DNA from 2 places in the Paenibacillus sp. 102 genome. Region 1 is predicted to be linked to the other one. Evidence: a T-box and tRNA genes for the amino acid it is inferred to sense, from the RefSeq annotation. Region 1 holds a T-box; the other holds one or more tRNA genes.
What was found. The T-box of region 1 lies ahead of AAIE21_RS11980 (lysine--tRNA ligase). A T-box ahead of a tRNA ligase gene usually reads a tRNA of that ligase, here a tRNA-Lys.
Positions count from the first base shown of each region.

Region 2: it encodes a tRNA-Lys, which carries the amino acid that the T-box ahead of AAIE21_RS11980 (lysine--tRNA ligase) is inferred to sense. The anticodon was not compared.

Region 1 covers NZ_JBCGHT010000003.1:544,050-559,203, forward strand. Annotated here, with positions in the region: gene AAIE21_RS11970 (sensor histidine kinase) at 1-7, opposite strand, end outside; gene AAIE21_RS11975 (response regulator transcription factor) at 4-711, opposite strand; partial or broken gene AAIE21_RS11980 (lysine--tRNA ligase) at 917-1,003, opposite strand; T-box leader at 1,087-1,343, opposite strand; gene AAIE21_RS11985 (SMP-30/gluconolactonase/LRE family protein) at 1,469-2,368, shown strand; gene AAIE21_RS11990 (class I SAM-dependent methyltransferase) at 2,365-3,069, shown strand; gene AAIE21_RS11995 (hypothetical protein) at 3,144-3,491, opposite strand; gene AAIE21_RS12000 (ParM/StbA family protein) at 3,503-4,672, opposite strand; gene AAIE21_RS12005 (hypothetical protein) at 4,916-5,320, shown strand; partial or broken gene AAIE21_RS12010 (aromatic acid exporter family protein) at 5,350-6,383, opposite strand; gene AAIE21_RS12015 (GNAT family N-acetyltransferase) at 6,538-7,047, opposite strand; gene AAIE21_RS12020 (YhcN/YlaJ family sporulation lipoprotein) at 7,204-7,800, opposite strand; gene ypeB (germination protein YpeB) at 7,827-9,167, opposite strand; gene sleB (spore cortex-lytic enzyme) at 9,183-9,938, opposite strand; gene AAIE21_RS12035 (YqzG/YhdC family protein) at 10,083-10,415, shown strand; gene AAIE21_RS12040 (serine hydrolase domain-containing protein) at 10,594-11,502, opposite strand; gene AAIE21_RS12045 (DUF4021 domain-containing protein) at 11,706-11,864, shown strand; gene kynA (tryptophan 2,3-dioxygenase) at 11,901-12,740, opposite strand; gene kynB (arylformamidase) at 12,775-13,404, opposite strand; gene kynU (kynureninase) at 13,408-14,694, opposite strand; gene AAIE21_RS12065 (TetR/AcrR family transcriptional regulator) at 14,856-15,154, shown strand, end outside.
Region 2 covers NZ_JBCGHT010000015.1:86,842-101,995, forward strand. Annotated here, with positions in the region: partial or broken gene AAIE21_RS23170 (TnsA endonuclease N-terminal domain-containing protein) at 10-447, opposite strand; gene AAIE21_RS23175 (DUF3994 domain-containing protein) at 871-2,004, shown strand; gene AAIE21_RS23180 (GAP family protein) at 2,427-3,086, opposite strand; gene AAIE21_RS23185 (MerR family transcriptional regulator) at 3,097-3,855, opposite strand; gene AAIE21_RS23190 (hypothetical protein) at 3,921-4,064, opposite strand; gene AAIE21_RS23195 (DUF4097 family beta strand repeat-containing protein) at 4,458-5,126, shown strand; partial or broken gene AAIE21_RS23200 (heteromeric transposase endonuclease subunit TnsA) at 5,178-5,392, opposite strand; gene glmS (glutamine--fructose-6-phosphate transaminase (isomerizing)) at 5,503-7,305, opposite strand; partial or broken gene AAIE21_RS23210 (hypothetical protein) at 7,318-7,500, opposite strand; gene glmM (phosphoglucosamine mutase) at 7,787-9,133, opposite strand; gene AAIE21_RS23220 (CdaR family protein) at 9,126-10,574, opposite strand; gene cdaA (diadenylate cyclase CdaA) at 10,567-11,394, opposite strand; gene rocF (arginase) at 11,650-12,543, opposite strand; gene AAIE21_RS23235 (glycerate kinase) at 12,760-13,905, opposite strand; tRNA gene AAIE21_RS23240 (tRNA-Ala) at 14,068-14,140, opposite strand; tRNA gene AAIE21_RS23245 (tRNA-Gly) at 14,151-14,222, opposite strand; tRNA gene AAIE21_RS23250 (tRNA-Lys) at 14,228-14,303, opposite strand; tRNA gene AAIE21_RS23255 (tRNA-Gln) at 14,309-14,383, opposite strand; tRNA gene AAIE21_RS23260 (tRNA-Tyr) at 14,449-14,532, opposite strand; tRNA gene AAIE21_RS23265 (tRNA-Val) at 14,551-14,626, opposite strand; tRNA gene AAIE21_RS23270 (tRNA-Glu) at 14,632-14,706, opposite strand; tRNA gene AAIE21_RS23275 (tRNA-Thr) at 14,729-14,801, opposite strand; tRNA gene AAIE21_RS23280 (tRNA-Asn) at 14,806-14,880, opposite strand; rRNA gene rrf (5S ribosomal RNA) at 14,890-15,005, opposite strand; partial or broken rRNA gene AAIE21_RS23290 (23S ribosomal RNA) at 15,055-15,154, opposite strand, start outside.

The DNA of each region.
Region 1 (15,154 bases):
TTATCATTTTCCCCCACCATTTTCCCATGTAATATGTAAACGATAACCAACACTTCGAATTGTTTCAATCGCCTCTCGAATTCCTAATGCTTGGAGTTTTTTACGAACACGCGTTGTGTTGACGCTTAACGTATTATCATCAACGTAAGATTCACTATCCCAAAGCTTATTTAATAATACTTCCCTACTTACAACACGCGGATAATTTTTCATTAGCATCTCTAACAAAATTGCTTCATTTCTTGTTACATCAACTTCTTGACTGCGCAATTGTAATACTAAGCGCTCTGGAAACAAAGTAAGTCCTTGCTGCTCAATCATTCGCTCTTCTATTTTTGGTGCATAATCTCCATATGCACGTCTTAGTTGACTACGAATTTTCGCCATTACAACTTCATAATGAAACGGCTTTGGTATATAATCATCCCCGCCATTTTCTAAAGCCATGACTTGATCCATCGTACCTTCACGAGCTGAAATAAATAAAATGGGACACGTAGAAACAGCGCGAATTTGCCTACACCAATAATAGCCATCAAAACTTGGTAAATTAATATCTAATAACACCAAGTCTGGTTTTGCTTGTAAAAAAATATCTAATACGCGTTGAAAATCGACGATAACAATTCCTTGATACCCATATTTTTCGATGTAAGAAGATAATAATTCTGCGATTTTAGGATCATCTTCCACAATCATAATTTTAACCATTTGCTAATTCCTTTCTTATAACCTTCTTTTATAGTCTCTTTGTAAACATATACTACCATATTTTTTATCACTTACTAAAAAAATCCTTGTATTGCCTAGTAAACACTTAATTTCTTCGCCTGTACAAAATGGTATCAAATAATATTAAGTGATGATGGAATCAGTTTTCAACATGATTCGCTTGGTTTTGGAATTCAATCCATTAAGGACTAATTCCAGATGCACATACAAACATTTCTTTATTTGGGTGTTTTCGAATCAGTTCATGCGCTATTTGATACGCCCAATGTATATAATTCACCTCGGTATAATTTTTTTGTTTATCAATTTCTTTTTAAATACAATAAAAAAACTCCTACCCCAAAGATTATTCATCTTGAGGACGAGAGTTGTTCACTTCGTGGTACCACCTCAGTTTATTAATATGTCACCATATTAATCTCTTCAAGTACGGCAAAATTTGCTTATACCCTATCTCTATAACGGGAAAACCCGTCGCATCATCCCTAAATCTATTAGTTCCATGCGCAGCTCCAAGTCTTTTTTTATTAAGATTCTTACTCCTCCTTCTCAGCTACTGGAGTTCTCTGTATGTAATCATTCTTAACTACTCTTCTCTTCGTTGCCATTTTTTTATAAGTTATTTTACATAAAAAAAATTACAAAGTTTCAATTGTAAAATTTTTCCATAACAAAGGATATTCAATCCTTTTTAGCGAATATATATTGGTTAGTTGTGCAGAAAGGAGAGGATACATTGCTAGGAAAATTAGAATTAGTTATCGATGCTAAAGCCAGATTAGGTGAAGGTCCTTGTTGGGATGAGCAGAAACACCTACTATACTGGGTTGATATTTTAGAAAAAAAGTTGTTTATATATAATCCGATCACGAATACAAATCGTGAAATTTCATTTGACCAACAAATTGGATGTATCGTTCCAGATGCATCTGGCGGAGTTATATTAGCAATGGAGCGCGGTTTCCATTCTCTTAATCTTGAAACAGAGGAACTAATGCTTATTCATGACCCAGAGCCTCATTTACTAGAAAACCGCTTTAACGATGGAAAATGTGACCCTGCTGGGCGTTTTTGGGCAGGAACGACAGATTTATATGGGATTAACGAAGCAGGTTCTTTATATTTCTTGGATACGGATTGTAGTGTGAAAAAACAACTAGAAAATGTAAATACATCCAATGGCTTAGCGTGGTCACCTGATCATCAATATCTTTACTTCATTGATACACCTACTAAAACAGTTACTTGTTTTGATTACGATATACATACTGGAACAATTAATAACCCAATATATATCATTACTATTCCTAATGATGATGGACTACCAGATGGCATGACAATTGATGAAGAAGGTTGTTTGTGGATTGCACATTGGGGCGGAGCTAAAGTCACAAGATGGGATCCAATAAGTGGTGAAAAAGTGTTAACGGTTCCTGTGCCAGCGCTCAATGTGACTTCCTGTACTTTTGGAGGGCCAGACTTAACAGAATTATATATTACTACTGCTAGAACAAGAATGAATCCCAATCAATTAAAAGCCTATCCAAATGCTGGTGGCGTATTTCGAATGAAAACACAGATAAAAGGCAGCCCAACGTATCCATTTCATTATAAGAAATCGCAGGTGAAAAAATGAATCGAATAGCGTACATTAGACAAGAAGAAAAAAAGTATCATGACCTTTGTTATGAGCAATACAAATTGTTCGAGGCCGGCTCTTGGCTTCACAAGCCAGTAAAAACAGTAATGGATATGATGAGTTATTTTGAAGGGAAAAAGCAAGTAAAAGTACTCGATCTCGGTTCTGGTGTCGGAAGAAATAGTATTCCAATCGCACAAAAGATACTCAATAATGGCGGAAAAGTTACATGTGTCGATTTACTAGACTCTGCATTAACAAAGTTAAAAGAAAATAGTAAAGAACACCATGTACTTGACGCAATCGAAATAATAAAAACTGAAATTGAAAATTATGATATTCAGCCTGAAAATTATGATTACATTATTGCGGTGTCGAGTTTAGAACACGTTCAGACAAAAGAATCCTTTGAAAAAGTACTCTTATCAATGAAACGTGGGACAAAACATAACGGCGTCAATTGTCTAATTGTAAATTCTAGTGTTCAAGAAATCGATTTAGCAACGAATGAAGAACTAGACGCATTAATAGAAATAAATCTTTCTACTGAAATCGTGCTGAATACACTTAAAAATATGTATAAGGGATGGAAAGAAATCCATATAGAAGTTAACCATTTGACGTATAACATCATGCGTAACGATACATCAATTCAATTAAAAACAAATGCGGTAACTTTTGTTGTTCAAAACGTGTAACCTGCAAAATCAAAAAAGGCCTCCCACTTAATCCATATGTACAGTGGAAGGCCTTAAATATTCTTTCATATGTGTTAAAAAAAAGGACAATCTATTTCATCAGTTAATGCCCACGGCTTATTTTCTACACGTTCAGTCGATTCTTTCTTTCTCACGGTTACATTTTGGGTTACATTTTTAAAAGGATTTACTTCAATTTTAAACATAGAAGTAGGTTCAATGTAAACGGAAAAAACATGGCTGCTTGGTAACGTTTTTGATACATCAATATCCCCTACTTGTTTAAATAGTTGCTGCACACCGTATAAAAAAAAGTTTGTTACATCAGATTGCTTATTAATCCAAGTAATCATTTCAGGAGATACAGATTTATTTAAATATATTTTTACCCGATCACCACATTTATACTTCTTACGCCGCATACTCACACCAACTAACTAATTGTTAGATTCGTAAACCCTAATTCTTTTTGTTTATATTCTCTATATCGTGGTGAACATGTGTAAACTAATAATCCGCGTGCATTTGTAAATAAAGGGTTATCTACAAATGTTACATTTTTTAAACGGCCTTTTTGTTTTAAAATAAGTTCCAAGCTATTTTTAATGATAACCGCTCCACCACCATAAATAAATACATATGGATCATCTTTCATATCATCAATTTTATTAATAATGTCCGTTGCAACTCGTGCAGCCAATCCTAGAAATGCTTGCTGTGACTCTTCTACTAGCATTGCATGCCTTGGGTGTTTCTCATTTAAATAAATTTGATTAAACTCTGTAATACTATCTATCGTTTTTGTTGGATGCTTCCGATTCCATCTTGTAATAATCTGCAATAAAGTTTCTTTCACTCCATAGGACAATCCTTTACTTAATTGTGGTCTAAAATTCACTCCAAATGAAACTACTTCTTCAGTTGTGCCAGCACCTATATCAAAAGATAATAATGTTTTGTCAACGAAATCAATCTCAGTTGTTTTATTTTTTTCACCTTCGACTTTGTGCTTTAAGACATTACCATCTTCATCGTATACGATTCCCCAAGTTCCAGATGCTCCTTCAGGCAAACATTTACAATACTCAATGGAGACATTTATCGTTACATCTCTTCCGTTTGGATAATGAAAAGTAACTTTATGATTTCCCATATAACGTTTCGCATTTTCTGCTGCTACTTCTTGCGTAATAGTTTGCATTGGAAGAGCAACTGATAAATCGTAGCGAATATTAATATGGTCTAATTTCGGACTATGACGCATAGCACTAATTGCTAAACCTGATAAAATCGTTAGAACCATTAATTCATCTGTAGATTTATCAGACTTCTTCTCTACTTCTGTCCCTTTTAACTGATCATTGATAACCTTTTGCCCAACAATGTAACGTACATTATTTAACATGAGAGATGGTGAATTTATAGTTACATCAATATGATTTTCCACTTCAGTTATCGGTACATCTTCTTCATCCAATAAACCTGTCGTCTCCCCAATATATAGTGAATATATACTTGGAATATAAATCGGATTTTGGCCTTTTACCATTAATTTTAAACCATTATTTCCAGCGTCTGCACCCGCTTTTAAAAGTATGGACATATTTACCCCCCAATTTAATCTGACATCCCTTCCCAATATATGCGATTTATCACTTTGACATTCAAACCAAATAAAAATCTTTTTCATTTTTGTTTTTTATATTTGTCCCTAAAATGAGAAATCAATTGTAAAGTTTTTTAAGATTATCTATTTGTGTAAAATATATTTGACATTAACCTCTACCATTTTTATACTAATAATTGTAAAGAGTTTTTTACAGTTAGTTGTAAAGGAGGAACTATATTGAATCAGAAGAAGTTTATTTTTCTAATTTCTCTACTATCATTACTTGGGGTATTCATACATGGAACATATAAATATGTAACTGGAGGAGCTATGTTAGGAGGGACTATTTTTGGTGGTTCTTTAATAATTAGTTACATAATAAATCATATTACATGGGGAGATCCAAACGGTGTGTCAGAAGAAAGTCAAGATGAAATGGGACAACACATTACATCTAAAAGTTTCAAAATTGGGTATTTTGTATTAGTTGTTATTATGTTTATTTTATTAATTTGGTCAGAAGGATTTTCTGCCTTATACTCACTTGACAATGTTCAAAACCTTCCTTTGTTTATTGCACTTTGTTCTTCATTCATTGTCATTCCACTTGTAGAGTTCATTGTTTCAAAACGATATGTATAAAGAAATATATCATAAGAGAAGACACTCCTTTACTTAGGAACGCCTTCTCTTTCTTCTTCATATTTTCTACAAACTCGTTCTAATTCTTCTAACATGTCATGAATTGATAATACTTCAAATAAAATAATAGCTTCACTTGAAAAATGATGATGATAATCATGTGGTTTATGTTCCGCTAAATCATTTTTATGATTCCAAAATTGTTGATCCAGTTCATCGATAAGTCGGTAATGTTTAAAATCAATTTCATAACAATTATTCCGCAATATCGATATCATAGATATAATTACACCTCGCAGCGCTTCTTTTTCTTTTTGGGACCATCTACATTTTTTTGTATATGTACTTGTTAAATTTTTAAGGTGATAAATAATTTGCTGCAAGATGTGAAGTTGTTTTTGAATAGCTAAAAATCTACGCATTTCTTTTTTCGTATGACGATGATATTTCCAATCCTTTTGTTCATAATGAACAAATTGAACAGCCTTTTGTAAAAGTGCCGTCAGCTTCTTAAGCTCTCTTGCTGTCTCTTTTTCGATACCCTCTCCTTGGCTAACTTGCTTTGACCATTCCTCCATAATATTGGCTGTTTTCATAAACAGTTCATTTTTGCAGTTTACGATCGTTTTCGTATAATGCGGAGGTAAAATGAGAAAGTTTACTAGTGTGGATACGATAATTCCTGTTGAAGTCGTAGCTAATCGAACAAGAAAAGTTGAAAAATAATGATCCGCAGTAACTGGTATCATTGCCACCGCGGTTAAGGTCGCAACTAACGTACCAGCATGCAATTTAAATTTTTGACATGTTACAATTGTAAACATCACTGCCAACGCATACGAAATAGCTTGGTGACCAAATAAAAACGTAAATGTCATCGCATATGCCGAACCAATCGTTGAAGCCGGAAAGCGAATCAATCCTTTCTTTATCGAGTCTGTTGCGGCGGTTCAATTGTTACAATTGCTGTAATAACAGCAAAAATTGTAGGGATATTGAGAAAGTCACAAACTAAAACTGTAAGAAAGACCGCAATCCCAGTTTTTATGACTCTTCCCCCAATTAAATTCTATTTTCTTACTTGATACATTCACGAATTCCTTCATTTCTGTTTCATTTTTACATCTTTACAAAATATTATTCCACCCATATCGTAACAAATAAAAAACCTTACTGCATAAAATATTTTTTGGAGTAAGGTTTTTTACTATAATTATTTACTTTTCTAATGGTAAATATAAAACAAGTTGTCTTCCAATCGGGCCCATTCTTCTTTGACCTCTATCTTCAAAGCCTACTTTTAAATATAACTTTTGAGCAGGTATATTCCGTTCGTTTACAGCTAGTACAATTTCATTTTTATTCGGAAAATAGGATGCAACAAAGTCATGCAACGATGCTAATCCTTTTTGGGCATACCCTTTTCCTTGTTTCTCATAATTGATAGAAAAGGCAATTAAAAGTAAAGCATTCGGATTATCTGTGTATTCAGCTACCCTTGCTCCTGATTGCAATGCAAAAACTCCAACTGGTATTTGGTTTGCTGTAATGACTACAACATTTCGTGTTGTATCTTTTTTTGCTTTTTCTAGTAAGTCACTTGGTTTTGCTGTAAATTGAATTTGTTCACCAGGTAAAGTAAATATTTCTATGATTTCTTTATATTTTTCATCATATGGAATTAGCTGAATCTCTTCTGTTTGTAAATTCACTTTTATTTCCCCCATCTCTTTTCGATTATTTAAAAATATTTCGATAGAACTTTGTGAATTATCGAACTTCAAATCCCTAATTATAATTAAAACATATACTCACCTTTAAATAAACTGAATATTAATAGATAATAAAAAACATCTCGCACTATATAGCACGAGATGTTTTTATTATCTGTTAAGATGATTATTCGATTGATCATTTTGTTCTTTTCTTAATTCATTCTCTTCATCTTTCCGTAATTGTTTATCATTATCTTTAATCGGATTTGTTTCTTTATTCTCTATCATATCATTTGGTACTTGCGGCATAACACGTCCCACAATGGCAGCAAGCTCATCAAGAATTCCTTCTCCTGCTTTCCCATGTCTAATTTGATTACCCATTTGTTTTAATCTTTCATACGTATCAACATCAGCTACAACTACTGCATTTGCACCATTTGGATCATGTTTTAGACTTTCAGCAACAGCATACTTGATTGATTCTACTCGGGAGCGATCCAATTTTGCTTTTACATCTATCCCAACGACTGCGTATTTTCCTACAACTACTGCTGTCGCATCTCTTACGCCTGGTATACTAGCAGCTAAAGATGCTAAATGATCAGCTACCTTTTCATTTGGTCTGTTTTGATCTGTCCTATAATTAACGTTTCTCATAGAAATATTTTTTTGTTCTGGTTTTTCTTGTGCATTATCTTGCTTCCCAACGCTACATCCAGTAATAGCAAAACAAATCATAAGCATGTATATAAGAAGTTTCATTATTCTCACCACTTTATCATTGATGTTTAATCATAAACCTTTTCTACAGCCTGCATCTTTTGCACTTTTTCTTCTGTTCCGTCATTTGCATTAATAAAAATTTGATACGTGTCTTTTCCTAATGTACCAACAAATTCATAACACAGTACTTCCTTATGCACATCATTTACAACAACAGCTTGACGTTCTTCCATTACTTTTACATCTGGATTGATTTTCTTTCTTGCATCAGCAACTGTTAATTGTGCAGTTGGAATAGTCCGTTTTTGATGTGATGCTAAATAGTCCTTTGCTGAAAAACCAACAATTGATCCATCATCTAAAGCGATTTTCATTTGAATTGCTTCTGGATAAATACGCACATTATTTTCATTAACAACGTACGTAAACACACCAATATTATCGTATTGTGAACTATCATAGAGCTCCATATTGGTGAACTTATGGTCCTTTAAGAATGTTAGTCCTTTATTCCCTGCTTCATTCAAACTTATTTTTTGTTCCTTAATCTCGCGGTTATTCATTACCCAAATTGGATATCCACCTTTTTCGGTAATATCCATATAAAATTCATTCTTTGTTGCAGGATCTTGAATTTTCACACTGTAAAAAGATTCTTTCGCACCTTTTCCACTTTTCTCAACTTCTACTTTTTCATGTCCTTTTAAATTTAAAAACGTTTTTGCGATTTTTGCCGCTTCATCTTTTGAAATTGCTTTACCCGTTGCTTCAAATCCGCCTTTTTTAGCTTTTTGCATACTTGTAAAAGTCGGCCCAAAATTATTTGACGAATAGGATGCGACGTTCTTTTCAACCGTTTTGAGCCCATCAATAATTGTGTTATCTGCTGGATCTTTATTTGATGCAAGCGCAAGTTCTACATCCATCCAACGCAAATTATTTTTTAAAACAAGATGTTGCACTTTCCGAAGCTCGTCTTGAATATCACTTGCATTTGAATATAAATTTTGCAATGATTTGTATTCTTGATCATTTAAAGGTTCTTTCTCTAAATCACGAATTGCAGTGCGATAACTAAAATCACCAATATTCGCTAGAAATTCCTCCGTTTTATTAAACGGCATTAATGTTAAAGGGAGTTGTCCTACATCAGAACGAGCTTCCGATGTTAGACGCCATACATCCGCTAATGCCGGTGATAAAGATGTGCGCGAATTCATTGCGAGTGTCGTTCCAATTTTATCGTGCAGTAAATCAACCTCATATGCTAAATCATGAAATGCACGCTGATAACTATTTTCAGCTCGAATCAATACCGCATTTTTTTCTTGGTGTTCTTTATACCCCCAATATCCTGTTCCAACTACGCCGATTGTTAATAATACAATTACGATACCTCTTAACATGTCTTCACCTCCGCTCTATTTACAGAAAATATGTTTGCCGATTTTTTTAATTTGCGGTCGAGTCCAAATCCATTTACTCGTTGCCGTATCTGGATTGAAATAATACAGTGCATTTCCGGTAGGATCCCAGCCATTAATCGCATCTAATACAGCTTTTTTCGCCGTTTCATTTGGCGTTAAATAAATTTGTCCATCAGCAACTGCTGTAAATGCACGTGGTTCAAAAATTACCCCCGAAACTGTATTCGGGAATGATGCACTTGTCACGCGATTCAAAATAACTGCCGCAACTGCTACTTGCCCTAAATATGGTTCACCACGTGATTCACCATAAACTGCATTCGCCATTAATTGAATATCATTTTGCGAGTAACCATTTGGTACATTTGTACCTTTATTCTGGGCTGGTTTTTTACCTTGTCCACCCGTCTGTCCTTTATTAGCAGTCGATTTCTCATACTTTGTCGCTTTTGCGAGCATCTGCTTCGTCTTAGCCCCTGCTAAGCCATCTACAGGTAAACCAAACTTTTGTTGAAAGTTTCGCAGTGCCCAATATGTACCCCAGCCAAATACACCGTCCACATTTCCTTTATAAAATCCGTTATATTTCAAGCGAGACTGTAATTCAATAACATCCTCTCCAGAGGCACCTCTTTGAATCACTTGATTAGAAAAGGCTTGGACATTTCTCGTTTGCCCACTACTAACAATTACAGATATACCGATTAATACAAATATAATCAGTATTTTAAAAATAACTGTATGACGCATATGTTCCCTCCTTATTTGCAGTAATGATTTCATGGTTATGTTTTGTAAATAAAATACTTTTATGTAAAGAAGACAAAAAAATCCAAACTTATATGATTTAGACTGCATGTATACAATAAGGAAAACGAATAAAAGGAGTTTATTATGAAGCGCATTTTTGCATGTTTCGTATTAGGAATTGTATTTTTTTCAACATATTGCAATACGTATACTCATCCATCTGTCGTTTATGCGCAACCACCATACGCAAAATGGGGGAAACTTGCAGTTGAAAAAACGAAAGAAAAATATCCAAAAGCGCAAATTATTGATTACCTTCATATTGGAAGAAAACCAAAGACAGTGAACATAACAACTGAAAAATTTAAATTATGGCTGCGTGAAGATGGAAAAGAGTATGGGGTTTTTGTTGATGTAGAGTTTGATACGAAGACTGAGAAGTTTTTGAAGATTACATTTCAGAAAAGCAGTAGATAAAGTTTAACTAACCAAGCTGATACAGGCTTTTATTTTCTCACCTATATTCTGTTATTTCTTTGATTCTTAACATTATAATCTTACTGTCAACGAATAGCGGGATTAAAAAAGAGGGAATCATTTCGATCCCCTCTTTTTTATTACTATTTAACTTTACATCCACATAAAAAACAAGAGTTTATGAAAACTCTTGTACATGCTCTATAAATAATTTTAATGGTACTAATCCACGCTTTGGCATTTGACTACTTATGACTGCCACAAGTTCTAACTGTGGAATAATGATAATGTATTGTCCACCGTATCCCATTGCAAAATATATACAATACGGTATGTGAAATCTTCTGTTATCTAATACCCACCAGTGATAGCCATATGCTCCAACATGTTCATATGTTAAAAAACGATTCTTACTTGATTGTTCAATCCAACTTGAAGATATAACCTTTTCTCCATGCCAGTATCCATTTTGTAAACATAATAGTCCTAATTTTAATAAATCGTCCGCTTTCATTTTCATGCCAAATCCACCAACATAAATATCTTGTGGATCTTGTTGCCACTCATATTCGGTAATTTGTAAAGGAGTAAATAGATATTCCTTTGCGAACTGCTCTGTTGTCTTTCCAGTTGCTACTTGTACAATATAACTTAGAAGATGCGAAGAACCTGAATTATAATTCATTTTTGTACCCAACTCTTCTATTAAAGGCTTCTGCAAAATATATTTTACCCAATCATCTGATTCCACAAAATCGTTTGGAAATACAACTCCATTTCCGAACTCCTTCCATTCTTCACCAGTTGTCATTGTTAGTAAGTGATAAATGGTTAATTCTTTCTTTTCTTTGGGTACATTCGGAATCCACTTTACTATAGGTGTATGTATATCATTTATATAACCTTTGTCTATTGCTATACCGATTAAAATCGATACGATACTTTTCGTGATAGAATTAATTTTATATAAATTGTCTGCACATTCTTTTGTTTTATAATAATTTGTCGTTAATTCACCTTTTTGGTATACGAGAAATGCATTCACTTTCTTTTTCATAAATATATTTTCTAACTTGTAAAAATCCAATATATGTTCCTCCAAATGCATACTTTTTCTTGTTATTCTTTACTATTCTACGCAAATCCAATAAATATTTCTATTTATATATACCTTCTTAGAAAAAGTGAACCTTTAACCAGTGAAGATTTCCCTCACCTCACTACTTTGTTGTTCCATTATCATGAATATACATTTTACTATTTGCCATTCTATAAATGGAGGTGAGTGAAATGAAAAAACAATACGCTAAGGAAGTAAATGTAGATAAAAATAAAAATGACTATAATACTGTTGGACTTGATCAAGATGAACAAGCTATGAACGGCCTATATGGAATGCCTGAAACAAATATTGAAGATAGAGCTAGAAAAAATAACAACGAATTATAAAAAAAAATCAGCATCTCTTAGGAGATGCTGATTTTTTTATAATTTTGTCCGCACATTCCAAAGTTCAGGGAAAAAGCGTTGATCAAGAACACGTTTTAAATACGATACTCCAGACGATCCACCAGTACCCATTTTATGACCAATAATACGTTCTACTGTTTTCATATGACGGAATCGCCACTGCTGGAGCCAATCTTCAATATCGATTAATTTCTCCGCAAGTTGATATAAATCCCAGTATTTTTTCACATCAGCGTAAACTTCTAACCATGCTGCTTCAACTGTCGCGTCTTCTTCATAAGGCTGTGTAATATCACGATTTAATAGATCTTTATTAATTGGGAACCCTTCCTTTACAAGCGCCTGAATCGCAACATCGTATAGACTTGGTGAATGAAGTGCTTTATGCAAACGAGCGTGTAACTCTGGGTCTTTTTCATAAATCTTTAATGCGTGCGGTGTTTTATACCCAAGCGCATACTCGATCATACGGTATTGATAAGATTGGAACCCTGATGCTTGACCGAGTGAATCACGAAACTCAATATATTCAGATGGTGTGAGCGTCGCAAGAATATCCCATGATTGAATAATTTGCGATTGAATTTTTGAAACGCGCGCAAGCATTTTAAAAGCTGGTGCCAATCTTTCATTTTGAATCGATTCAATCGCTGCGCTCAGTTCATGTAAAATTAGCTTCATCCACAGTTCACTCGCTTGATGAATAATAATAAACAGCATCTCATCATGATGGTCGGAAAGTCTTTTTTGACTTCCTAGTAGACTATCTAATTGTAAGTACTCTCCATATGTCATATTCTCTTTGAAATCTGTGTGGATTCCTTTTTCCATAATTACTTTTTCGTTTTCTTTCATAAGCTGAACTCCCCTTCTATGCATTATGACTATTCTATAGTGGTCTTATTACCGCACGAACTGGACTACCATCTGCATCTGTTAATGCAAGCGGCAAGGCAATCAGTTCATAATCTCCGTCTTGTACGTGATCTAATACAACGTTTTCTAAAATATGAATACCGTGCTTAAATAGTTGGTGATGCACTGCTAATTCTTTATCATCAAGCGGATCTACAGAAGGTACATCCACTCCAATTAATCGAATGCCTTTTTCCGAAAGAAACGGTGCAATATCAGCACGTAAATACGGTATTGTTTTAGGAAATTGTTGTGCATTTCCATGTGAAGAGGTCCGTAGTAACAATCTCTCTACACCATCTAACACAAATCCCTCTAATTCTTTTGCGCCAATACTTTCCATACCTGATACATCAATGATTCGAGCTTTCCCAACATAGATATTAACATCTAAATCTAGTACCCTTTTTCCGTTGTTATCAAAATGGAATGGTGCATCAATATGCGTTCCCGTATGAATGCTCATCGTTAACTTTCCAACATTGACAGATCCACTTTGTTCTTTTGACCACGAAACTTCATATGAAAACGGTGTATCTCCTGGCCATGTCGCAATCTCATTATTTAATGGCTGTGAAATATCAATCCAGTCAGATTCTTTCATTGCTTAAGCCACAACCTCTCGCTTATTTTCAAATTTTTTATATTCTTCATCCTTCATGATTTTCTTTAAAATTTGCACAGACTTCCAAACCTCTTCGTAAGTGTTGTATAAAGCAACTGGCGCAAGGCGAACTCCATTTGGTGCACGGAAATCTGGAATCACTCCATTTGCTTTTAAGGCTTTACATATACGTGCTGCTTCTGGATGTTCTAAATAAATATGGCCCCCGCGTTTATCATCTTCTAATGGATTTCCAATTGTAAATCCCATATCCTTCAATTCATGATTGATTAAATTTAGCATATAGCCGGTAATGTGTAATGATTTTTCTCGTAATCTTTCAATACCAGCTTCTTTGAAAATCTCAAGTGAGCCGATTAGTGGAGCTGTACTTAAAACATGCGGTGTCCCAATTTGATATGCTCCGGCATGTTCAGCCGCTGTTAATATATGTTCCATATCAAATTGCTTATCTTTTCTTGAACTAAACCAACCAGAAAGCCCTGGCAGACGATCGAAATGTTTCTTGTTTACATATAACCCAGCAACACCACCAGGGCCTGCATTTAAATATTTATAATTACACCATACTGCGAAATCAACATCCCATCCCTTGAAATCATGCGGAATGGAACCGATGGAATGGCATAAATCAAAACCAATATGGATACCACGTTTATGTGCTTCAGCGGTTAATCGCTTCATATCAAGAATTTGCCCACTACGATATAACACAGCTGGTAATAAGATTAACGTAATATCATCCGTCATTGCATCAATAATATCTTCCTCTTGAAGTGTTCTACCATCTCGGCTCTTTACTCGTACAAGATGTTCATTTGGATCTAGTCCTTTTAAACGGATTTGACTTTGCAAAGCATAAATATCAGATGGGAACGTTAATTCATCGGCAAGAATCTTTGTTCGAATTCCTTTCGGTTCATAAAACGTCGCAATGACTTGATGAATATTTGTTGTCGTGGAACCGGTTACAATTACTTCTTCGGGCAAAGCGCCAACAAGTGGAGCAGTTAATTCACCTAATCGCTCTGAAAGAAAGAACCACGGATGTTCTCCCTCTGTCCATCCGTCAATACCATACTCTTTCCATGAATCTAGCATAGTAAGTAAGGATTTCTCTGCTCTTTTCGAAAGTAACCCCAGTGAATTTCCATCTAAATATATTGTATCTACTTTTTTATAAAATTCTTTTTGAAAATCAGCAAGATCATCGTGTTTATCACATTCCATTGCATACTCATAAGACGGTTCAAATGGTTTTTGATACATTCTTTCACCTTCTCTTAATTTTCTTTTTATTCTAACTAGTTGAAATATACCATTATAACTGACATAACGTCAATGATATTATGTCAGTTGACTTTTAGTATTCACTTCTACTAGAATAAAGTTATATTTTCAGATATTTCAGTATAAAAGAGGTGTTATTTATGGAAAAAGGTCTTCTTTCAACAAGACAACAGCGATCTATAGAAACGAGAAATAAGTTATTAAAATCCGCACGCGATGTTTTTTTAGAAAACGGATTTCACAAAACAACAATCTCTCAAATTATTAAACATGCTGAAACTGGTTATGGTACAGCATATGTTTATTTTAAAAATAAAGATGAGCTCCTTATTGTCCTTATGGAAGATGTTATGAATCGTTTTTATCAAATTGCCGAACGATCCTTTTTTCCTAAAACAAAAAAAGAAGCTCACGGTATGATACAAAATCAAGTGCGAGC
Region 2 (15,154 bases), on a different contig from region 1:
CCTTCAATGCTTTTCAAGTACACGTTCCTTCAGTAATTCATCCTTCATTTTGATTGTACGAGCTACTTCAGTCACATTGTATCCCTTATTAACTGTTAATAAAAAATCCGTTGTCATCACAATCGGAATACCAGTTTTAGGGTCAGTAGGATGATTTATACCTAACTCATTTGTAATAACAATGGTTTCTTCTAACGGTAATAAAGGAAATTGTTCTCGGATATCAACAACAGAGTTCGAATATTCAGTTAAATAAAAATATTTTTTTTCCAAATCCGACAGAAATTCATGCTTTCTGTTTGTTTTTATTCCTTTTAAACGAGTTGAACGACCCTTTGAAGATACATCTTGAATCTTTAACCAAGGTTTATAATCTACTCCAATACCAGTCCCTCGACCTTGTTTAATCCACTGTTCGATCTCAGATGTTCTTTTTCTTTCCGACATAAAAACACCCCTTTAGATAATCATATCTAAAGGGGTGGAAACGGTGCAACTTTATTTCAAATCTTGTTGCTTTAGAATAAAGTTTGATAAAAATGAAGTCACAAACCCTTATTTAACAGCAACAACAAAAACTCCATTTTGAAAAAAAGATTAATCAAAATGGAGTTAATCTTTTTAACTAAGTATGAGATTTTTATAAAAAAGTTTAATCAAAACTCACTTAGAATTTTTTACTTGAAGGAATAAAGCATCACATCTGTTTTATGAACATCGTAAATTTAGAATAAATTTTGACCATATCTGTAATTCCTTGTAAAATAATATACATAGAAAGGTATTTTAGGATAAATATAGAAGGGGTATGTCTTCTAGTTTTAAAGGGGCTAAAGCGCATCTGTTTTATGTTTTGAGAGGGAGAATCATATGAAGAATTTAAAAAGAAGTACAGGTAAAATTTTACTAGCATCTGGATTAGCATTTTCTATGTCAGCTTGTAGTAGTTTATTTGGGGACAAAGAAAAAACAAATGCTGAATCTAGTAAACAAGAAAGTAAGGAAACTAAGACGGAAGAAACAAGTTCAGCTAAGTCAGAAAGTAAAGAGTCTAAAACAAATGAAAAATCTTCCAATTCGAAAGATGATAGTAAAGATGTTCAAAAGGTTCGAGTTTTAGATGAAGATTATGCACAATATTTACTAGACATTGAACAAGATATGTTAAGACGCTTTGATTACTATGATGCTTCTGTAAAAGATATGAGAAACGGAAGTAAGTCAAAAGCAGAGGTATTAGATAGTATTAAAGACATCTATAAAGTATTTGATAAGATAGAGAAAATTTATGCACCAACAAATCATAAAGACGACCAAAAAGAGATTGAAAAAGCTACAGTTAAACTAAGAGAAACATTCGGTGAAATAGAGAAGTTATTTAACAGTAAAGGTTTCAATTTAGAAACTGATAAGGAAATCTTAGATAAAGCAAATGCAAAGCTAAGTGAAGCGAAACGTATTTGGAAACCTACATTCGATAAGTTAAGAGCCGAAGTAAAAGGTGGTACAACTACAGATAAACCTTCTAGTTCTTCTAGTGGCTCTATTTCAACTAACCCATCTACAGACTCTAGTCAATCTGAGACAGACAAAAGCCAAGCTAAAACTGGTGTATTCGTAGGAACAGTTGGTACATCTGAAGAGTTAGGAATTAACTATACAAACATGAAGAATTACATTAAAGATGGTACAGAAATCGTAGGGAATTGGGGTATTGACTTTGGTAGTGGAGTGAAAACTACGTTAGTTCTAAAAGGTGATAAGACATTTGAGTCTTATGCTAATGGTAGTTACCCGGAGAAGAGAGACTTCTTAACAGGAACATATGAGGTAGACGTTCCTTCATTCCAGTTATCGTTAAAAGTAACACAAGCATTGAAAGACGGTCAAGAAGTGAAGTTAACAAATGACAGTGTAATGTATAAGATACAAAACTATGATGGAAACACATTACAAATTTATCATATGGATGATAACATTCGTATTCGATATGCAAAACAATAAATAATTAGCAAAAAACTCTGTAATAATTTTTACAGAGTTTTTTTGTTAGTTCTAATTTATTTTCTTCAATATCGTCCCAAACACAACTCATACTAGTATAAGTTGAGAAAGGAACAAAAGGATTTGATTGCAATTTATGAATACTTAGTTAATAAAATTCTTTGAATGAAGTATGATAAAGCATCGCATTTTTTTATAAACTTCGCGTCTTTCTTAAAAACATCGTGACTTTATTTCAAATCTACATCTTGTAGCTTTGAAATAAAGTTCGATCAAAAATGCCTCCTAAACCCATATTTTACGATAAATCAATAAAATCCATTTTGAAAAAAGTTTGATCAAAATGGATTCTTCTCCAGCAGAATTAAAATTGGTCTTTATAAAAAAGTTTAATCATTTTTTGCCTTTGTTACTCAAACATCCTACAAATAATCCAGGCTATTAAAAATCAGAATGAGTCCAACTATACACATAATCCACGAAAGGGCTGATCCTGTATTATTAGTAATTTTCACTCGAAGATTCTCGAGAAGTGTTTGCATCCACCGCCCAAACAGGAGATAGAAGAGAAGTAGCACGAGGGAAGGCAACACCATGATAAAGTTGTATCCCGCTAAAATAGAAGACCACTCCACCCACGATAGATTAGAAGTAGTCATTATGCCAATTGCTCCAAAATAAGGGAATGCAGCACCTACTTCAATTAATGTAGTAGTGAATCCCAGAGCAACCATTGAAAAAATGCTTTTTGATTTTGGTGCAGGTAGGTCTGAACTTTTCTTTGTTGGAACATAAAAACTTGCTATGAACAATATCAGCCCAATAATAAAGAACGTCCAGCTTACGATTCGATTTTGAAATATGCCAGAAATAATCTCAAGCAAGAAATCTAATCCTAACATAAGTGAAACTCCAACAGCAAAATACAATCCTGCTATCGTCAATAAATAAACCAATAAACGTTTGGTAAGTCTCTCTTTATCGGTTAGAAGCAAATAAACTGTTACCCCTAATATGGTAGGGCTTAGCATGTCCAATAGGGCCAATCCCCCTATTAGGAGAAGTAGCTCTGTACTCACCATTCTCCCCCCCTTATTCCTTTTGAGAATTATTCTTTTTAGTCATGAAAATGGTATATGCCTGATCCATAAACTCGAGCACATCCTGGTCAATTGGATATAATCTCAGTTTCTCTGATTGCTTTGGCGACATCCTTATTTCCCACAGCTTATCTAAAAATTCATCCTCACCTTCAAACTCCTCTAAGCGCTTTTCATCCATTCTTCTAATGATATTTTGGACTTTGGGTGCTTTTGGACCGTCCTCCATATAACGCTTTAATTGACCTATCAGAGCAATCCATTCTAGTGAATCAGAGCTATCACTTGTCATATTGGGAACCTTTTCCCATAGTTTTATTTCTCTGTCGTTAAATACAGATTCACGATAATACTGCTGTATTTCCTTATCTTTACTGGATAATTGCATAATCTTCTGAATCGCGATCCAGTTCTCTTCTCCTTCAATCGCGATTCCATGTATCATTTCCCGTAAGGATAACTCTATTTCCTTTAAATTTTCCTGTTCTTTTATTACAAAAGATAATTGACTCTTTAAACTATCTGACCAATCCCACGCACTGGAAGCGAGCATATTCTTAATCTCATGTAACGGAAATCCAACCTTTTTTAAAAATTGAACCTGCTGTAGTTTTTTTATTTCTTCATTCGTATATAAACGATGGCCACCCTCTGTTTTGGATGCTGGTTTTAATAATCCGATTTGATCGTAGTAACGCAGTGTTCTTACTGTAACACCTGTCAGCTCCCCAACCTTATTAATGTGTATCAATTGATAAACCTACCTTTCTGTATGTTAAGACTCTATCGTTTGAAATTGTTTTATTCATTCCACATTTATTCCTCTTTACGAAAAAGATTTTTAAGTAAGTATCCTGCTCCCAAGCCAATCAGTACACCAGGAAACGCATTATCCAGTGTCAGTCCAATACCTGCACCTATAATGACGCATCCATAAATAATAATATCTCCCTGTTTCATCTAAAAACCTCCTATCTTCCTATTCTCTTGTATCTATATATCTCTAAATATATAGATACAAATTAAAAAACAGCTATAAAACCCTTCTTTTAGGTGAGAGAGAGCATCCGTTCATACATAGAAGCGGTTAGAACCTTTTCCTGTGCACCATGCCAAGTGAAAACAAAGAAAAAACGAGTACATGTCAGCTTTTGTTATCCATAGCCGCGACTTATATGTCGAAAAATCAAAATGGATATATATAGTAGTTACTAAACAGTATACAAAATGACGCAACGTAAACTTCAAGTGTTTTTAGACTTTTTTAAATTTTCATTAATAAATCTATATAAAACTTGAAATTAACGTGACGTCACCTTCTATAATGGTATCCAACGAGAGGAGTGTTGAAAGATGAAGAAATACTTTATGGTCATGTCGGTTATTCTTGTTGTAATGTTTTTAAGTGCCTGTACGGAAGGTTTGGAAAGTGAAGACTTTCAAATGGCTTCCCTTAAAGATATAGATACCATTCACATAGATCATGGAAGCACAAAGATAAATGTAGTATCAGCGGATATAGATGAATTGGAAGCGTACTTACTTTTATACGACAATGGTCCGGGAATTTTAATGAATAAGGGGAAACGAAAAATAATGATTCAAGTAAAACATGATATAACCCGTCTGTTTAAAATCGACCGGATGCCCCAATTGGAAGTTCGAATTCCCACTGAATTCACAGGAGAAATCATAGTCAATGGCTCTTCTGGCAGCGTCATTGGTAAAGAGCTGCAAACACACAACCTGCAAGTTAATGGAAGTAGTGGTAACGTAAAACTTGACTTCCTTCACTTTCATAGTGAGGTTTACGTTACTACAACAAGTGGAAATGTGGACGTTTCCTTGAATGGGGATGAACCAGATGCCACGCTACTCCTCAAATCTAACAGCGGGAGATGTTCAGTCGGCATCGTATTGGATAATCATCAACAAGGGAAAAAAGAAACAAAAGGAACGTCTGGGAGCGGGGATTATAAAGTTCAATTGGAAACCTCTTCAGGAAATATATCATTGAAATAATACAGGTACTATTTGAAGTAATAGAGGGAATTTCTCTCTGATATCTATCTATAAATACGAAAATTCTGTTAAGTAAAAGTGGTTTCGTTCCAAGTCTGATAAAAATTCATGCTGACGCTTCGTTTTGATACCTTTAATCTCGTTGATCTACCCAATGATGAAACATCTTGAATCTTCAACTAAAGCTGCTAATCTGGACCTATACCTGAACCTCGCCCTTGTTTAATCCACTTTTCAATTTCAGATGTTCTTTTTCTTTTGGACATAAAAACACCCCTTTAGACAAAAATATCTAAAGGGGTAAAACGGTGCATCTTTTTTATAAACGGTACGACTTTATTTCAAAGCCACAAATAAAATTATTTCTCTAAATCTCTTACTCAACCGTAACCGACTTAGCTAAGTTACGTGGCTTATCAACATCACACTCACGGTGAAGCGCTGCGTAGTATGAGATAAGTTGTAATGGAATAACTGCTACAAGCGGTGCTAATGCTTCGTGTACAGCTGGTAGTACGAAGCTATCGCCTTCCATTTCTAAACCTTTCATTGAGATGATACATGGGTTTGCTCCGCGTGCTACTACTTCTTTCACGTTACCACGAATCCCAAGGTTTACGTGCTCTTGCGTAGCAAGTGCGATAACTGGTGTACCTTGTTCAATTAACGCGATTGTACCGTGTTTTAATTCTCCACCAGCAAATCCTTCTGCTTGGATGTAAGAGATTTCTTTTAGCTTTAACGCCCCTTCTAATCCTACGAAGAAGTCGACGCTACGTCCGATGAAGAAGCAGTTGCGTGTTGTTGCTAAAAATTGTTTTGCTAGTGCATCCATTTCTTCTTTTTGATCACAAAGTACTACCATTGCATTCGCTACAAGACCTAGTTCATGTGTTAAATCGAAATCAAGAACTTCACCTTTTGCTTTCGCAATGTCAGCTGCTAGGATTGAAAGCACTGCAAGCTGAGCTGTGTAAGCTTTCGTAGAAGCAACTGCAATTTCTGGTCCTGCGTATAGAGGCAGTGTATAGTCAGCTTCGCGAGAAAGCGTAGAACCTGGTACGTTTGTAATTGTTAATGCTTTATGACCCATTTCATTTGTTTGTACAAGTACTGCACGGCTATCTGCAGTTTCACCACTTTGTGAAATGTAAATGAAGAATGGTCTTTCTGTTAATAATGGCATATTGTAAGAGAATTCACTTGCTACGTGTACTTCTACAGGTAATTTCGCAAACTTCTCAATAAACTGCTTTCCAACAAGACCTGCATGATAACTTGTTCCACATGCAATAATATAAATACGATCGCTATCTAAAATTGCACTGCGAATCTCTTCATCTAATTCAATTTCGCCATCTTCATTTTGATACTTTTGAATAATATTACGGATTACAAGTGGTTGCTCATCAATTTCTTTAAGCATGAAATGAGGATATGTTCCCTTTTCAATATCACTTGCATCTAATTCCGCTGTAAACGGTGCACGCTCAATCGTTTCACCTTGTAAGTTTTTAATTGTAATACTTTCTTGTGTTACGATTACCATTTCTTTATCCATTAACTCGATAAATTGATCTGTAACCTGTAACATCGCCATTGCGTCGCTCGCAACAACATTAAAGTTGTCACCAACACCTACTAATAGCGGGCTTTTGTTTTTAGCAACATAAATCATGTTTGGATTTTCAGCATCAAGTAATCCAATCGCATAAGAACCATGTAAAATGGATAACGTTTTACGGAATGCATCTTCTACACTTAATCCTGTGCTTACTTGCTGTTCCATAAGCTGCACGATAACTTCTGTATCAGTTTCACTTACAAACGTTACATCTTGAAGATATTCTTTTTTCACTAATTCATAGTTTTCAATTACACCATTATGAACTAGCGTAAAGCGTTTTGATGTGCTTTGATGCGGATGTGCGTTTACTGTGCTTGGAACACCATGTGTAGCCCAGCGTGTGTGACCGATTCCCACGCTTGCCGCTACGTCCCCATCTACGATTTCACGAAGTTTTGCAATACGGCCTTTTTCTTTGTATACAACAACACCGTTCTCTGTTTGTACTGCAATACCCGCTGAATCATATCCACGGTACTCTAGCTTTTCTAAACCTTTTAATAAAATTTCCTTTGCATCCTGATCTCCAATAAATCCTACGATTCCACACATGTTTAGTCGCCGTTACAAATGCTTACATTGCTCTGCGAACATGTAACGACATAGTCCGATCCCATTATTTATATATAAAAAACGGATTACATATTGCTAGCCCTGTAAGTCTGTAACGGCTTTCACCTTCCTCTCGATTGGTTTCAGTCCGTATATACTTATACAGCTAGTATTTATCCGTTCCTTTTCTCTCATCAAACCTTTACCTTTGTCCACCGAGTCACCTCTGTGATTTAAGTAAAAGCTTTCGGTTGTGATGAACAACCGGGAGTCATCCGCCGAAATCTCGATAAAACTCCTCCTCGTCAACTACACAACTTGTAGTTCTGGCGCTTTCATAATTCCTATATTTACTTTGAGAAAAAGAACAAGACAATCTTATAACAAACAACATAAACCGTCAATGAAAACTTTTCATTGTCTATAAAACATATGAAAAAGGAGCACGCTTTGTGCTCCTTTTTTGTATAAAACTACCGAATTATTCAGCTCCAACTTCAGCTTTCACAACTTCTACAATACGATGGACATATCCATCACAAATCTCTTGTGTTGGTGCTTCTGCCATTACACGAATAAGTGGTTCTGTTCCAGAAGGGCGAACAAGAATACGTCCATCTCCGTTCATTTCTTCTTCTACCACACGGATGATTTCTTTAATTTTTTCATTTTCTAATGCTAATTTTTTGTCTGTTACACGAACGTTCACTAATAATTGTGGGAACTTTGTCATTTCACTTGCAAGCTCAGACAATGGTTTTTTCTTCATTTTCATAATGTTTACAAGCTGAAGTGCACTTAACATTCCATCTCCGGTTGTAATGTAATCAAGTAAGATAATATGACCTGATTGTTCACCACCAAGGTTATAACCGCCGCGTTTCATCTCTTCCATTACATAGCGATCACCAACTGCTGTTTTATCACTTGTAATACCGTTTGCTTCCAGCGCTTTATAGAAACCTAAGTTACTCATAACTGTTGAAACAACTGTGTTATGTTTTAACTGACCTGTTTCTTTCATGTACTTCGCACAAATATACATGATTTGATCGCCATCAACGATGTTTCCTTTTTCATCTACTGCAATTAGACGGTCTCCATCGCCATCGAATGCAAGTCCAATATCTGCACCTTTTTCTTTTACTAGTTCTGCTAGAACTTCTGGATGTGTAGAACCAACTCCATCATTGATGTTCATGCCGTTCGGTGAAGTTCCCATTGTAGAAATATCAGCTTCTAAATCTGCAAATAAATATGGTGCTAAAGAAGATGTTGCCCCATGTGCACAATCTAAAGCAATATGTAAGCCTGAGAAATCTTCTTCTACAGTTTGTTTAATGTATTGTAAGTATTTTTGTCCACCTTCGAAGTAATCGTTCACTTGTCCAAGTTCTGTTCCTGTTGGACGTGGTAATTCATCTACTTCTTTATCTAATAAAGCCTCAATTTCGGCTTCTTGCTCATCAGTTAGTTTAAATCCATCTGAACCGAAGAATTTAATTCCGTTATCTTGTACTGGGTTATGAGATGCTGAAATCATAACACCTGCTTGTGCATCTAATGCTTTTGTTAAATAAGCAACTCCAGGAGTTGAAATAACGCCAAGGCGCATAACCTCTGCTCCAGTTGATAATAGACCTGCTACTAAGGCACCTTCTAGCATATGACCAGATACACGTGTGTCACGACCGATAATAACTTTTGGACGATCTGTATCTTTTGTTAATACATACCCTCCAAAACGTCCAATTTTAAACGCTAATTCAGGCGTCAATTCCTCATTCGCGACACCGCGCACACCATCTGTACCAAAATATTTACCCATTGCTATTCGCTCCTTTTTCTTGCTCTTTTTGTTTTTGAGTTTCCTCTTGTTTTTCTTCATTCTCTTTTTCAGGTTCTTTGTTTTGATCTTCTTCTTTTGGTTTTTCTGTTTCAGTCTCTTTATCTTTTTGTGAATCTGGTTGCTCTGGCTTACCTTGTACTTCTTGATCTGGTTTTTCTTTCTTCACAAGAGTTACCTTCGCATTTTTTTGTTTTGCTTCTATTGAAACACCATTAGGACCACTAACCTGAATTGGAATATCATGCGTCCCAGGAGATAGATTTTGTAGATTAATTGAAGCTATTATTTGTGCTGCTGTTATTTTATCTACTATACTTGCTTCTCCTGAAATATCAACGCTTATCTTTCCATCTTGTGGAGAAAGTAGCTGTAAAGTGAATTCATCTGACAGTCCATTTTTTTGTATGGAAATACCGTCGATTGTCTTATTCTTTGTACTTTTTTGCTTTTGCACTTCGACAGAAACCTTTACTTGGCTGGGGCTTACATTTGTTACGCCTTTCGGTAATAAAACAGAGGCATCGAATGTTGTAGACTCCGTAATTTTACTAAGATCTACTTCGACGCCCTCCAAGGACTTTATATTGTCCAAAACATCTTTTGGACCTGATATTGTCACTTCCTTTGGTTCGACACTGATGTTTGTAACAACTAACCCTTCCGGCACACTTCCTTTTTTCACATAAGTTAACGGAACTGTTTTTTCAATGTTATTTGTCGCGGTTGGATTTGAAACTGGGATTGTAACATTTACTTTAGACGGTGTTGCTTGTAAGTCTAACTTCCGTCCGTCTTCATCATACAGTACAATCTCGGCTGTCTTTGTTACTGTTTTTGTTATCCCCTTCAAATCAATATATGCCCTGACAAGCGCAACTTTTGCTAGTTCCTCTTCTGTACCGGTAACTTCCACAGCCCCTGGTTTAATCGTTGGATTTGCCCCCATACTACCACCCGGCATTTGATTCTCATTTGAATACTTCACTTCCACAGGAAATGATTTTTTCACCTTATTTTGAATCGTAACTTTAACTTTCTCTGGTTGAACTGTTGCTTTTAAGTTGTTTTCCATCCCGGTATATTTTAAAGGAACATCATATGTTCCAGTAGAATATCCACGTAAATCTAAAGATACACCAAACTCCCGTTGGGATTTTGCTGCAGTAATCACGTTTTTGGGCCCTTCCAATTTCACTTTTACATACTTTGGAATGCCGTTTACAATATATTTATCTTCATCGTAGTTTACTGCCACTACAATGTTAGATACTGTTTCTGTTATATCTCCCGTTGGAAAAGGCGATGCACTCTTATTCGCTGTCGTATTTTTGTCTGACAAATTCGTTGACATGTAAAGCATGAACGCCAATAGTAATGAAATTCCTTTTAAAAACCAGTGGTTCTCCATTAGCTTATCCATGACGATTTCTCCTCCAATTCCAATTCCATAAAGATGAAGAAGATGTTCCCACATTTCCACTGAACTCTGCCAAAAGCATTTCTTTCAACTGTTCGACTTTTAAATCACGATGCAATTCTCCATTTTTAGTTAAAGAAATTTGGCCGGTTTCTTCTGATACAACTACTGTAATGCTATCAGTTACTTCACTAACTCCCATCGCAGCCCGGTGGCGCGTTCCCAATTCTTTTGATATGAACGGGCTTTCCGATAATGGTAAATAGCAAGCTGCTGCTTTAATCGTATTTCCTTGCATAATAACTGCTCCATCATGAAGCGGTGTATTTGGAATAAAAATATTAATAAGTAGTTCTGATGAAACATTCGCATTTAATGGAATCCCAGTTTCTACATAGTCTCCCATTCCAGTTTCCCTAGATAGTGTAATAAGCGCACCAATGCGTCGTTTACCCATATATTCGGTTGCCTTTGCCACAGCATTCGCAACGATTTCATGCTCTTCTTCTTCCTGACCAATTCCACGTGAGAACAAGCTTCCTCTTCCTAATTGTTCAAGCGCGCGTCTAAGCTCCGGTTGGAAAATAATAATTATCGCTAAAAATCCCCATGTCAAAGCTTGGTCTGTGAGCCACTGCAACGTATGCAATTCAAATAAATAACTCAATATACGAACAATAATAATAACTGTAATCCCTTTCAAAAGTTGAACAGCTTTTGTGCCTCGGATTACAAGAATTAGCTTATATATAACAAACCACACAACGGCGATATCTAATATCGTACTGAGATATTTCAAAAGGTTCATATCTCCAAAAGGCATGCTAACCCTTCCTCCTACTTATGAGCAATTTTATTTATATACTGAAATATTATTATTTTGCTCTATCTGTATGTATTTACAACAACTAGTTAATTATACCATACATGAACGAAACGACAATTACAAACGACGTTACCACCTTGGTGGAAATTGGTAAGATGTCGAACTTTTTTGTGCAGAGTAGTATAATATAACTCATTATTATACTCTCATTTTAAAATAAAAAAAGCAGCATTTCAGCTGCTTTTCTTACATTTACTTTAGTTTTTCACCGAATAAAGAACCCATTAAAGCTACCGCTACTGTTGCCGTTCTATTTTTCTCATCTAGAATTGGATTTACTTCAACAAACTCTGCAGATGTGATAATATCAGCCTCTGCTAACATTTCCATTGCTAAATGGCTTTCACGATACGATAGTCCACCAGTTACAGGTGTCCCAACTCCTGGCGCATCATGTGGATCAAGTCCATCTAAATCTAATGATAAATGAACACCATCTGTATGGGATAAATAAGCAATTGTTTCTTCCATAACAGCCGTCATACCCATACGATCAATTTCATGCATTGTAAATACTTTAATTCCTTCCTTACGAATAAAATCTTTTTCGCCTTCATCTAATGCACGCGCACCAATAATAACAACATTTTCCTTTTTAATCTTAGGATACGCTTCATATAAATTAACGAGTGAAGGATGTCCATAACCTAAGCTTGCTGCAAGTGACATACCATGAATGTTTCCAGAAGGTGATGTTTCTTCCGTATTTAAATCCCCATGTGCATCGTACCAAATAACCCCTAAATTTTTATAGTGTTTTGCTACACCTGCAAGTGTTCCAATAGCAATACTATGATCTCCACCTAACACAAGTGGAAAACGACCTTCTTCTATAATATGATCAACCTTACCTGCTAATTCATCGCAAACATGTGCAACTTGCGTAAGGTTTCTTAATTTTGTATTTTCATCTATTTCCTGTTCTCTTTCAATACATAGGTCTCCGATATCTTCTACGTCATACCCAATATTTTGAATTCTTTCAATTACTCCCGCATAACGAATTGCACTTGGTCCCATATCAACCCCACGACGCATTTGCCCTAAGTCCATTGGAACTCCAACGATTGAAATTTCTTTCTTCATAGATAGTCTCCCCCTTTTATGCCTTCACTAAATATTTTAAATCTTTTATATACTCTGACTCAACTCGACATTTTTTTGTATGTATATACACCTTATTCATTCATATCTATAGAAAAATCTATATTCCACATCTATTTTATGTATAAAATGAACCTTTTTCTAAAAAAACATTACACATGTACTCATAAATAATTAAAAATAAAACGTCTCCTATAATTAGAGACGTCTTTCTGAAGCTATTTTCCATACGGATGCGATATTCCGTGCAGTCATTTCTATATTTTCTCTTGCTGCTATATATGCTTCCTCTAGTGTCATTGGACTTGGTGTGGCATCAAATACAGCATCTATTCCTTCTTTATAAACTGCAATGTGATTAGAGAGCATCGAACCGCCAATAGCTATAACGGGTATATGCAGCCTCTTTGCACGTCTAGCAACTCCAACTGGAGCTTTTCCATAAGCCGTTTGTACATCTATTCTTCCTTCACCTGTAAGAACAAGATCCGCTTCTTTTATGTGTTCATCAAAATTTGTATAGTCTAATACAATTTCAATTCCTTTTCTTAATTCCCCTTTCAGTACAGCAACAACTGCAGCGCCTAATCCGCCTGCTGCTCCTGCACCTGAAACCTTTTCCACATCAATATGTAACTGCTGTTTTAATAGGTAGGCATAATGCTTTAAGTTATCATCTAACTGTGCAATCATTTCTCTACTAGCACCTTTTTGCTTTGCAAATACAAAAGATGCTCCTTTTTGTCCTGTTAACGGATTATCTACATCACACGCTGCTTCTAGTTTTACATGCGCTAAACGGGAATCTAATTGCGATAAATCTAAAGAATCAATAGACTGTAAATTTCCACCGACGGGTTCTATTACTTGCCCATCCTTCTTTAAAAACTTTACACCTAAGGCAGAGAGCATTCCCGTACCTCCATCGTTTGTAGCACTTCCTCCAAGCCCTAAAATAATGTGCTGTACGCCTTTATCTAGCGCATCTAATATAAGCTCTCCTGTTCCTTTTGTTGTTGTGATGAGAGGATTTCGCTTTTCAACTGGAACATGATGTAATCCAGATGCTGCTGCCATTTCAATAAACGCCGTGCTTTTATCCTTGGAAATGCCATAAAACGCCTCTACAAGCCCTCCAAGTGGGCCTGTTACATAAAGTGAAATAATCTTTCCACCTGTAGCATCAACAAGGGATTGGACGGTACCTTCTCCTCCATCTCCAATTGGTATTTTTACACACTCAGCTTGAGGGAAAATTTTAGAAAATCCCTTTTCAATGGCCTTACATACTTCCATCGCTCGTAAGCTTTCTTTATATGAATCAGACGCAATAACAATTTTCAACACCTATCCCTCCGTTCCCCATATCTAAACACACTTCCATCCAAATTGTATATTTCATTCTATCTTTCTATTGTAAATGAAATGAATAAAAACTTGTCCTTATTAGGCAGGATAAACAAAAAACCTTACATCTTTTGATGTAAGGTTTTTTCTAATTTATAATGGAGCCTAGCGGGATCGAACCGCTGACCTCCTGCGTGCAAGGCAGGCGCTCTCCCAGCTGAGCTAAGGCCCCGAAGTAAAAAAGCGGAAGACGGGATTCGAACCCGCGACCCCAACCTTGGCAAGGTTGTATTCTACCACTGAACTACTTCCGCAAAAATGGTGAGCCATGAAGGATTCGAACCTTCGACCCTCTGATTAAAAGTCAGATGCTCTACCAACTGAGCTAATGGCTCGTAAATGGCTGGGCTAGCTGGATTCGAACCAGCGCATGACGGAGTCAAAGTCCGTTGCCTTACCGCTTGGCTATAGCCCATCAATACTTACTAGTATGCTTGTCTTTTCAAAAAAATAAACCTTTATCAGGTTGTTTTTTGAAAATGGTGGAGGGGGGCAGATTCGAACTGCCGAACCCGAAGGAGCGGATTTACAGTCCGCCGCGTTTAGCCACTTCGCTACCCCTCCGACATTATAAACTATATATGGTGGAGGATGACGGGATCGAACCGCCGACCCCCTGCTTGTAAGGCAGGTGCTCTCCCAGCTGAGCTAATCCTCCAAAAGTGGTGACCCGTACGGGATTCGAACCCGTGTTACCGCCGTGAAAGGGCGGTGTCTTAACCACTTGACCAACGGGCCAAAAGTTGTAATACTCTTCGCAAGCTTCCAACCGGGCTTGAACCGGTGACCTCTTCCTTACCATGGAAGTGCTCTACCAGCTGAGCTATGGAAGCATAATGGCTCCGCAGGTAGGACTCGAACCTACGACCGATCGGTTAACAGCCGATAGCTCTACCACTGAGCTACTGCGGAATAATATTAGCCTGGCAACGTCCTACTCTCACAGGGACAAGGTCCCAACTACCATCGGCGCTAGAGAGCTTAACTTCCGTGTTCGGTATGGGAACGGGTGTGACCTCTCTGCCATCATTACCAGACTTATGAAGGTATATTCCTTCAAAACTAGATAACAGTGCTTCATATTATATGGTTAAGTCCTCGATCTATTAGTATTCGTCAGCTCCACATGTCACCATGCTTCCACCTCGAACCTATCAACCTGATCATCTTTCAGGGATCTTACTAG